DNA from 2 places in the Duganella sp. S19_KUP01_CR8 genome. Region 2 is predicted to be linked to the other one. Evidence: predicted binding sites of a transcription regulator. Region 2 holds the regulator's gene; the other holds the start of a gene.

What was found. Region 2 encodes LexA, which represses DNA repair genes until DNA is damaged. Its sites were predicted from a motif close to ACTGTATNNNNATACAGT; they were not measured.
Region 1: dinB (DNA polymerase IV) is a predicted target of LexA. The motif match lies at 2,115-2,132, and genes of this name have one in related genera.

Annotation. Positions count from the first base shown of each region.
Region 1 is NZ_JAQQPR010000013.1:147,119-152,192, reverse strand. It holds gene V6M89_RS15100 (recombination-associated protein RdgC) at 1-762, opposite strand, end outside; gene dinB (DNA polymerase IV) at 948-2,099, opposite strand; gene V6M89_RS15090 (substrate-binding periplasmic protein) at 2,222-3,055, shown strand; gene V6M89_RS15085 (helix-turn-helix domain-containing protein) at 3,052-3,876, opposite strand; gene V6M89_RS15080 (alpha/beta fold hydrolase) at 3,873-4,709, opposite strand; gene V6M89_RS15075 (nuclear transport factor 2 family protein) at 4,748-5,074, opposite strand, start outside.
Region 2 is NZ_JAQQPR010000012.1:150,769-155,842, forward strand. It holds gene rplI (50S ribosomal protein L9) at 1-34, opposite strand, end outside; gene rpsR (30S ribosomal protein S18) at 69-359, opposite strand; gene priB (primosomal replication protein N) at 375-680, opposite strand; gene rpsF (30S ribosomal protein S6) at 699-1,085, opposite strand; gene lexA (transcriptional repressor LexA) at 1,376-2,014, shown strand; gene V6M89_RS14210 (hypothetical protein) at 2,019-2,513, opposite strand; gene V6M89_RS14215 (cystathionine gamma-synthase family protein) at 2,573-3,817, opposite strand; gene purF (amidophosphoribosyltransferase) at 3,873-5,074, opposite strand, start outside.

The sequences.
Region 1 (5,074 bases), on a different contig from region 2:
GTCCAGCGGCTTGATGCCCTTGATCGCCAGCGATTCGGTCAGCACGAAGGAGATCTTGCTGTCCCAGGTCATGGCCAGGCGGGTGCACTGCTTGCCGGCCGCGATGTGGCGGCGCACTTCGTCCGCTTCCAGCGTGTGGCGCACATAGCGCACGGCAGCCTTGCTCTCGCCGGTGGCGCGCAGTTCGGTATCCATGTCGACCGTGAAGCCGGCCGGCGCATCGTCCGCTTGCAGCCATTCGGTCATCACGCCGACCGGCGAGCGCTGCACGCGCAGGCTTTCCAGCGGCAGCTTGTCGACCGCCTTGAGCAGCAGCTTGATCACTTCGTCGGCCTTGGCCGGGCTGGCGGCGTCGACCACCAGCCAGCCGTTGACCGGATCGATCCAGGTCCAGACGTTGCTGCGGATCGAGAAGGCGCGCGGCAGCAGTTCGTCGGCCACGCGTTCCTTCAGTTCCTTCATCGCCTTCTTGCCCGGAGCGAAGCCCTGGGCTTCTTCCATTTCGGCGGCGCGCGCCTTGGCGACCTGGTTGATGACGGTGTTCGGCAGCAGCTTCTTCTCGGTGCCCAGCAGGATCAGCATTTGCTTGTTGACGACGTGCACCAGGCCGCCGTTCGGACGCGGCGTGTCCCAACCCTGGCGCAGCAGCTCATTACTGCTTGCCGGGACGAAGGAGTGGGAGGCCAGTGCTGCTTCCAGTTGTTCGGGAGTGTAGGCCCAAGGGGCCGGCAGACGGTAAATCTGTAGATTCTTGAACCACATGTGTTGAGCCTTGTTTCAGTAATGCCAGGGGAGCGCCATTTTACACGGTGATGGCGGCGCCGGACCGAATCTGTTGCGTGACTAAGAAGTTGTTTCAAAATGAGCGCAGCTAGGCGTGGCGCCGAAGACAGTGCGATTGCACGGCGAGGCGCCACAACGACGCTGCGGTCTTTTTGAAACAACTTCTAGGCGAACAATTCGCCTTGCAAGGGCAACGCCGCCTGCGGGCCGGAGCCGGGCGGCTCCAGCGTGCTGGCGCGCACGCCCAGCAGGCGCAGCCGGCGTTGCAGCGGCACCCGCTTCAGGCACTCGCGCGCGGCGTGCAGGATGCCGGTGGTGTCGGCCACCGGCTGCGGCAGGGTGACGTTGCGGCTGACGATCTGGAAATCGTCGAAGCGCAGCTTGATGCTGATGGTGCGGCTGACGTAGCCCTTGCGCTTGAGGTCGTCCGCCAGCCGGGCGCACAGCTGGGTCAGGATGCCGGACAGGGTGTCGCGGTCTTGGCGCGCGTGCAGGTCGCGCTCGAAGGTGGTTTCGCGGCTGATCGACTTGCTCTCGGAGCTGGTCGAGATCTCGCGGTGGTCGACGCCGTGCGAGGCCTCGGCCAGCCAGGCCGCGTAGTGGGCGCCGAAATGGTCTTGCAACAAGCCGGCGTCGGCCGCCGCCAGCTGGCCGATGGTCTCTATGCCCAGCGCCGCCAGCTTCTCGGTGGCCTTGGGGCCGATGCCGTTGATCTTGCGCACGCCCAGCGGCCAGATGCGCGCCGGGATGTCGTCGTAGCCGAGGATGGTCAGGCCGTTGGGTTTTTCCAGGTCCGAGCAGATCTTCGACAGCAGCTTGTTGGGCGTGATGCCGATCGAGCACGACAGCCCGGTGGCGTCGCGCACGGCCTGCTTGATGCGCTGCGCCAGCTCGCGCGTCTCACCTTCGACATGGGTCAGGTCGATATAGATTTCATCGATGCCGCGGTCTTCGAAATCCGGCGCGATGGCGGCCACGGCGTTCTTGAACAGCCGCGAACAATGGCGGTAGGCGTCGAAGTTGACCGGCAACAGGATCGCGTCCGGCGCCAGCTTGGCCGCCTTCATCATGCCCATGGCCGAGCCGACGCCGAGCGCGCGCGCCTCGTAGGTGGCGGTGGTGATGACGCCGCGTCCCACATAGTCGCGCAGGCGCGAGAAGGTGTGGGTGCCGTCCGCCTGCGCCACCGGCTGGGCGTCGCGGCCGCCGCCGATGACCACCGGCAGGCCGCGCAGCTCGGGATAGCGCAACAGCTCGACGGACGCATAAAACGCGTCCATGTCGAGGTGGGCAATGCGGCGCTGGTCTTCAGCCATGGTGCGGGTAAAATTACTGTGAATACATACAGTATCTACGGAAATCATTCCCGCCGCAAGACCCCACCTTTTGCCGGGGCCTGGTGTTACACTTTGGAAACTATCTGTTTCCTCCTGACGACATGTCCAAGCGCCCGAGCACCGTCTTGCTGAGCCTGCTGCTGTCCGCCGCGCCCGCGGCGTGGGCGGCGGACGCCGCCTGCGCGCCGGCGCGGGCCGGCCTGAGCGACCTGGGCTACTCGTCCTACCGCGACGGCGCCGCCATCCGCGGCATCACGGCCGACGTGCTGGAGGCGGTGCGCAAGCGCAGCGGCTGCACCTTCGAGCTGGAGTGGTATCCGCACGGCCGGCTGTATGCGCAATTCTTCAACGGCCAGCTGGACCTGACCGGCGCCTCGCTGCGCACCGCCGAGCGCGACCGCCATGGCGTGTGGCTGCCCTACACCTACACCCATTTCGAGCTGCTGCTGCTCAACAAGAGCGCGGGCAAGTTCCGCAGCCTGGAGGAGTTTGTCGAGCGCAGCACGGCGCGCCTGAACGTCACGCGCGGCATTTCGTATTCCGCCGCGACGATGGTGCAGATGGAGCGGCTGCAAAAGCTGGGGCGGCTGGAATACGTCAACGACTACGGCGTGGTGTTCCGCAAGATCCTGGCCGGGCGGGCCGAAGGCACGCTGGCGCCGCCGGCCATCCACGTGCTGCACCAGCGCCAGTTTCACATGCTGGGCAAGATGACGGCCACGCCGTTCGCCGAATCGCCGCGCGCGCTGGTGGGCATGTATGTGTCGAACAAGGTGGCGGCGCCGACGCTGCGCCGCTACACCGAGGCGCTGCGCGCCGTCATCGCCGACGGCGAGGTGCAGAAAATCTACGAGCGCTATCTGGGCGAGGAGATCGCCCGCCAGATCTTCGGCGGCGGCGTGCGCGAGATCCTGGACGCCTTGCCGGACAGCTAGCAATGATGGGCGCGGAACCACGCCGCGCTGGCCTCGTCGGCCGGGAAAAACGATTCGATCCTCAGCTCGTGCACGGTGACGTCGTGCGGCGTGCCCAGGGTGGCGATGGTGGTGAACAGGTTCAGTTCGACGCCGTCCTTGCGCAGCGTCATCGGCAGGAAGGGCAAGGCGCGGCGGTCCAGGTTCGGAGTGCGCGACATGCCGGCGATGCCTGGCAGCGCCAGCAACTCGCCCAGCAGCAGGGTCGCTTCGCTGCCGGGGCCGTCGCTCATGGCTTCGCGCTGTATCCAGTGCAGCAGGTCGGCGCTGACTTCCTCCCAGTTGCGCAGGTACTGGCGCACGCCGTGCGGATCCAGCATCAGCTTGAGCACGTTGACCGAGCCGTCGGTGGGGATCGCCGCGTCATCCGGCATGCCCAGCAGCCAGCGCATCATGCCGGCCGCCGGCGCGTTGGCCAGCGCCAGGTTCCACAGGCGGTCCACCACCAGCGCCGGATACGGCGCCTGCTGCGCCAGCATGAAATCCAGCGCCTGGCGCACCGCGCCCAGCTCGGGATCGGACAGCTTGCGCTCCTGGTAGGCCGGCGCGAAGCCGGCCGCCAGCAGCATGACGTTGCGCTGTCGCAGAGGGATTTCCAGCACCATGCCCAGCTTGAGTATCAAGTCCTTGCTGGGCTGCGAGCGGCCGCTTTCCAGGAAGCTGATGTGGCGCTGCGAAATCTCGCTCTCGGTCGACAGGCGCAGCTGGCTGTAGCCGCGCTTGCCGCGCCAGTACTTCAGCGCGGTAGCGAAGTCGCTGAAATAGTCGGCCGCGCCGTTCATGCCGGCGCCACGTCGAGGAAGTCCAGCAGGTCGGCGTTGACCCGCTCCAGGTGGGTGACAAACATGCCGTGTGGCGCGCCTTCGTAACGGTGCAGGCGCACGTCCGGGATTAGCGCCGCGCTCGGCGCGGCGGTCAGGGCGTATGGCGCGCTGACGTCGGCATCGCCGGCGATCAGCAGCACCGGGCGGTCGATGCGCGGCAGTTCGGGACGGAAATCGGCGCCGTCCAGCGCGCGGTTGCATTCCGTCAGCGCTTGCAGCGAGGCGCCCAGCGCCAGCTGGCGCAGCCAGTTGGCGATCGCCGGCGAGGTGTCGGGCGTCAGGAACGGCGGCAGGTTGTCGTCCACCCACTGCGGGAAGTCGCGCGCCAGCTGCTGGTTGCGGAAGTAGTCCAGCAGGGCGGGAGCTATGCCGTCGGGGTTGCTGTCGTCCTGGGTGATCATCGGCGTCATCGTGCCCAGCAGCGCAATCCGGGCCACGCGGGCGCTGCCGTGGCGGCTCAGGTAGCGGACGATTTCGTTGCAGCCCATCGAGTGGCCGACCAGCGTCACACGGCGCAGGTCCAGCGCCTCGATGACGGCGGCCAGGTCGTCGGCCAAGGTGTCGAAATCGTAGCCGCGCCCCGGATCGCTGGAGCGGCCGTGGCCGCGCCGGTCAAAGGCGATGCAGCGCAGGCCGCGCTGCGACAAGGCCAGCATCTGGTATTGCCACATGTCCGACGGCAGCGACCAGCCGGCCACGAACAGCACCGGCGCGCCATCGCCCCAGTCGCGGTAGAACAGGTCGACGCCGTCGTCGGTGCGGATAAATCCTGGTGCGCTCAGTACAGGCATGATGATCTCCTTGAAGGGCAATAATAGCTCGATTGCAATCAGGCGGCGTTCAGGAAGCCGGTGACGCGGGTCAGGCGGCCGTCGTCGCCGAGTTCGGCGACATCGGTGCCGTGCGCCACCGGCGCGCTGCCGGGCACGGCCAGCGTCCACGAGAAGCGCACCACGTGGTTGTGGCCGTCCGGCGTGCCGTCCAGTTCGAAGCGGAAACCGGGGAACTGGCTTTGCGCGCCGGCGATCATGGCGTCGATGCCGTCGTGGCCGGCGCCGCGCATCATCGGGTCGAGGTAGCTGGCGTCCAGCGCGAAGGCGCGCGCCACCAGCGCGCGGCGGGCGGCGGCGTCGCGTTCGTTCCAGACAGCCAGGTA
Region 2 (5,074 bases):
GGTTGACGACTTTTTCTAACAGAATGATTTGCATAGTTCTTCTCCAGGATCTTATCTAGACGACGCGATTAAGCGTGGTGCAGATCGGTGTAAGGCAGCAGCGCGAGGTAGCGAGCGCGCTTGATTGCGGTGTCAACTTGACGCTGGTAGTGCGCCTTGGTACCGGTCAGACGTGCTGGCATGATTTTGCCGTTTTCCTGGACGAAGTCTTTCAGGGTGTCGACGTCTTTGTAGTCAACTTGTTCTACGTTTGCGGCGGTGAAGCGGCAGAATTTCTTACGCTTGAACAAAGGATTCTGTTGCTTGCGCTTTTCTTTCAGCTTGAGCTTGTTTTTGTCGAACTTTTTACCGAATGCCATTTTAGGCTCCTGTATCTAAATTGAGCTGTCTGGGACAGCACTAAAATCAATGATGTGAAACACCAGGCTTTTGCTATTGCGATTCTTCTTGTTCAGAAAACCGTTGAACTGATACATGCCTGCCAGTGGCGCCTGACTGAAGCGGCCTGAAATCTCGCCCGCGGCAACCGCGGAAATTTCAAACTCGCTCAATCGGGCGATGCCTGCCTCGGTCTGCTGGGATCGGTGCTGGAGTACAGCGTTCACGATCGGCATGCCGGCCGGGGTGTAGCGCAAGGCGTCCCGTTCGGCGATCAAGGCAATAAACTGGAGCTGGTTCAGCTCGGTTCCTGGCAACAATTAGGCCGCAGGAGCAGCAGCAACTGCTGGAGCTTCGGTGCGATGCGATTTCGCTGCATCTTCACGTTGTACCGACTTCATCATCGGCGAAGGAGCGGTTTCCGCTTTCTTCATCTTGACGGTCAGGTGACGCAGCACGGCATCATTGAATTTGAAGGCGGTTTCCAGCTCGACCAGGGTCTCGTTGTCGCATTCGATGTTCAGGCAGATGTAGTGTGCTTTAGCCAGTTTCTGGATCGAGTAAGCCATCTGACGACGACCCCAATCTTCAACACGGTGCACGGCGCCGCCGCGGGTGGTTACCGAGGCTTTGTAACGCTCGATCATGGCGGGCACTTGCTCGCTCTGGTCCGGGTGGACGATAAATACTATTTCATAGTGACGCATGCAAACTCCCTTAAGGACTGTGAATATAGCCCACCCTGGCGTCAAGACAGGTGTGGGAAGAGGTAAGCCCGCGACTATATCAGCTTTTCCGGCAAAAGACAATCCGGGGTCAAGTCTGACATTCGGACACGGCCTCGACCGTAGTGCGGTGCTACGGTCGAGGCCGTGTCCGAATGTCAGACTTGACCCCACCATGAATTTATTTCGCGCTAAGCAACAAATTCCCTTGCATTTCGCTTCACACTGTACAAAAATACAGACTGTCTATATACACAGGCCTAAAGCACTCTATGATCAAGCTCACCGCAAGACAGGAACAAATTCTCAATCTGATCAAGGATGCCATCGAGAACACCGGCTTCCCGCCGACCCGTGCCGAAATCGCCAATGAACTGGGCTTCAAATCCGCCAACGCGGCCGAGGAGCATCTGCAGGCGCTGGCGCGCAAGGGCGCGATCGAGATCGCCGCCGGCACCTCGCGCGGCATCCGCCTGCTGGGCGTGCACGCCGAACCGGCCGCCTCCAAGGTGCCGGTGTCGCTGATGATGTCGCTGCCGCTGATCGGCCGCGTGGCCGCCGGCTCGCCCATCCTGGCGCAGGAAAACCTGGAGACCAGCTACAGCGTCGATCCGGCCATGTTCTCCTCCAAGCCGGACTATCTGCTGAAGGTGCGCGGCGAATCGATGCGCGACGCCGGCATCATGGACGGCGACCTGCTGGCAGTGAAAAAGGTGGACAGCGCCAAGAACGGCCAGATCGTCGTGGCCCGCATCGGCAACGACGTCACCGTCAAGCGTTATCGCAAGACCGGCTCCCTGGTCGAGCTGCTGCCGGAAAACCCGGATTTCAAGATCATCAAGGTCGATCCTGAAGCCGACGAGTTCGCGCTGGAAGGCCTGGCGGTCGGCCTGATGCGCAGCTGGCACTAAACGCCTAGCGCTTGCCGGCCGTCTCCGGCAGGTGCGACAGGTCGCGCGCGCTCAAGGCGATGTCGCCGCGCCGGCCTTCCCACGCGGCCTGCGCCAGCGTGACCGCGTCCGCCTGGCGCTTGGCATCGTCCGCCACCCGTACGAACACCTCGCTCATCAAGGTCTGGGCGGCATCCATTTCATCATCGCTCATCAGGTCGGCCAGGTCGGGAGGAATGCTCTTGCCTACCGGGAGCGCGGCATTGTAATTCGCAAGGAACTGGTCGTAGCAGCTGCGCCACGCGGCCAGCGCCTGCGTCACAGCAGGGCCGCCAGCCAGAGCCGGACGCATCGGGATGTTGGGAGGCTGGCAGTTGAAACGCGCCAGCGAAATATCGGCGCCGTCGTAGCGGCTGGTGTAGTACTCGATCTCGGCCTGGCGGGCCAGGCGGCGCGCCTGCTCGTCGGCGAAGGCGTTACTCGACAGCACGGTCAAGGCGAATACCCATGCTGCTCTCATAACGCCTCCTCCCGCTTAGCAAAATTGAAAGCTTAGATTATCACAACTCGGCGCGACGCTCAGCAAGCTTCCAGTGCGCAGGTGAAATCGTCCAGCAGATCGTCGGCATCCTCGATACCGACCGACACCCGTATCAGCGACTCGGCGATGCCCATCGACGCCCGGCGTTCCGCGCCCATCTCGAAGAAGATGGTGTGCGCCACCGGGATGATCAGCGTGCGCGTGTCGCCCAGGTTGGAGGCCGGAATCGCCAACTTCAAGCGGTTCAGGAAGTCGAAGCAGTCGATGCCGTCCTTCAGCTCAAAGCTCAGCAGCGAGCCGAAGCTGCGGAACAGTTCGCTGGAGATGGCGTGCTGCGGGTGCGACGCCAATCCTGGGTAGTGGACGGCGGCCACGCGCTCGTCCGCCTCCAGCAGCCTGGCCAGCGCCAGCGCATTGGCGCTGGTGCGTTCCATGCGCAGCGCCAGCGTCTCGGCGCCGACGGCGATGTGGTGGGCCGCTTCCGGCGCCAGCGACGAGCCGAAGTCGCGCAAGCCCTTGGCGCGGATCTGCGCCAGCCCCCATTGCAGCGGCGCGGCCTTCTTGTAGTTCTCGTAGATGTTCGGGAAGCGGGTCCAGTCGTAGGCGCCGGTATCGGTCAGGCTGCCGCCCAGCGCGTTGCCGTGGCCGCCGATCGACTTGGTCAGCGCGTTGACCACCAGGCCGGCGCCGACCGACTTCGGACGGAACAGGTAAGGCGTGGTCATCGTGTTGTCGACGATGTAGAGGATGCCGCGCTGCTGGCACAGCTCGCCGATGCGCTTCAGGTCCGCCACTTGCGTGCGCGGGTTGGCGATGGTCTCGACGAACACCACGCGGGTCTGGTCGGTGATGGCGGCGGCGACGTTGGCGACATCGGTGGCGTCGACAAACGACACCGCCACGCCCTGCGCCATGGTGGTCTGCCACAGGCTGTTGGTGTTACCGAACAGGAAAGACGACGACACCACATGGTCGCCGGCGCGCAGCAGCGACTGGAACACGGCGCCGATCGCGCCCATGCCGGTGGCGAAGCAGATCGTGCCGACGCCCTGCTCCATCTGGTTGACCTTGTCCTCCAGCGCGGAGATGGTCGGGTTGCCCTGGCGGCCGTAGCGGAAGCCCGGTTCCTTGCCCTGGAACACCGAGGCCAGCTGGCGCGCGTCGGCGTAACCGAAAGCGACCGAAGTGTGGATGGGCTTGTGCAGCGAACCGTGCTCGATGCCCTTCTGGCGATCGTTGTGCAGGATGGTGGTGGTGAAGCCGTAGTTTTTCTTGTCGTTCATGTTCAAGCAGTCAAAAAAAAAGCCCGGTGCGGAATCATCCGCACCGGGCGCGACATCAGCCTTCGGCGGTCGCGAGATTCAGATTCAGTTGCGAGCGTCCAGCATCCTCGGGACCGGCGGCCTTAGGATGGTGGCGCGCGTATTCCAGCTTGTCCAGGTAGTCCTTGGAGATGTCGCCGGTGACGTAGACGCCGTCGAAGCACGAAGCCTCGAAGTTCTTCAGCGCCGGGTTGACGTCGGAGATGGCGCGCTTCAACGCGTCGATGTCCTGGTAGACCAGGTGATCGGCGGTGATCTCGCGGCAGACTTCCTCGGTGCTGCGACCGTAGGCGATCAGCTCGTCGCGGGTAGGCATGTCGATGCCGTACACGTTAGGGAAGATCACCGGTGGCGCCGCCGAAGCGAAGATCACCTTCTTGGCGCCGGCTTCGCGCGCCATCTGCACGATCTCGCGGCTGGTGGTGCCGCGCACGATGGAGTCGTCCACCAGCAGCACAACCTTGTCCTTGAACTCGGAAGCGATGGCGTTCAGTTTCTGGCGCACCGACTTCTTGCGCGCAGCCTGGCCCGGCATGATGAAGGTACGGCCGATGTAGCGGTTCTTGATGAAGCCTTCGCGGTATTCCACGTTCAGCGCCAGCGCCAGCTGGATGGCGGCGGGACGCGACGAATCCGGAATCGGCATGACGACGTCGATCTCGCCATCCTTGAACTCGCGCTTGATCTTCTCGGCCAGGTACTCGCCCATTTTCAGGCGGGTGGCGTACACGGAGGCGCCGTCGATGACGGAATCCGGACGGGCCAGGTAGACGAACTCGAACACGCAAGGGTTGAGCGATGGATTGTCGGCGCACTGGCGCGAATGCAGCTGCTTGTCGGCGTCGATGAAGACCGCCTCGCCCGGCGCGATATCGCGCACGAAGCGGAAGCCCATGCCTTCCAGCGCCACGGATTCGGAGGCGATCAGGTACTCGGCGCCCTGCTCGGTTTCGTTGATGCCCAGGCACAGCGGACGGATGCCGAACGGATCGCGGAAGGCCAGCAGGCCGACGCCGGCGATCTGCGCCACGGCGGCGTAGCCGCCGCGCACGCGGCGATGCAGCACGGTCACGGCTTCAAAAATCGTGTCGGCGTCGATCGAGATGCCGGTGGTGGCTTTCTGGATCTCGTGGGCCAGCACGTTCAGCAACACTTCCGAATCGGAATCGGTGTTGATGTGGCGACGGTCGTTCTGGAACATTTCTTTTTTGAGCTGTT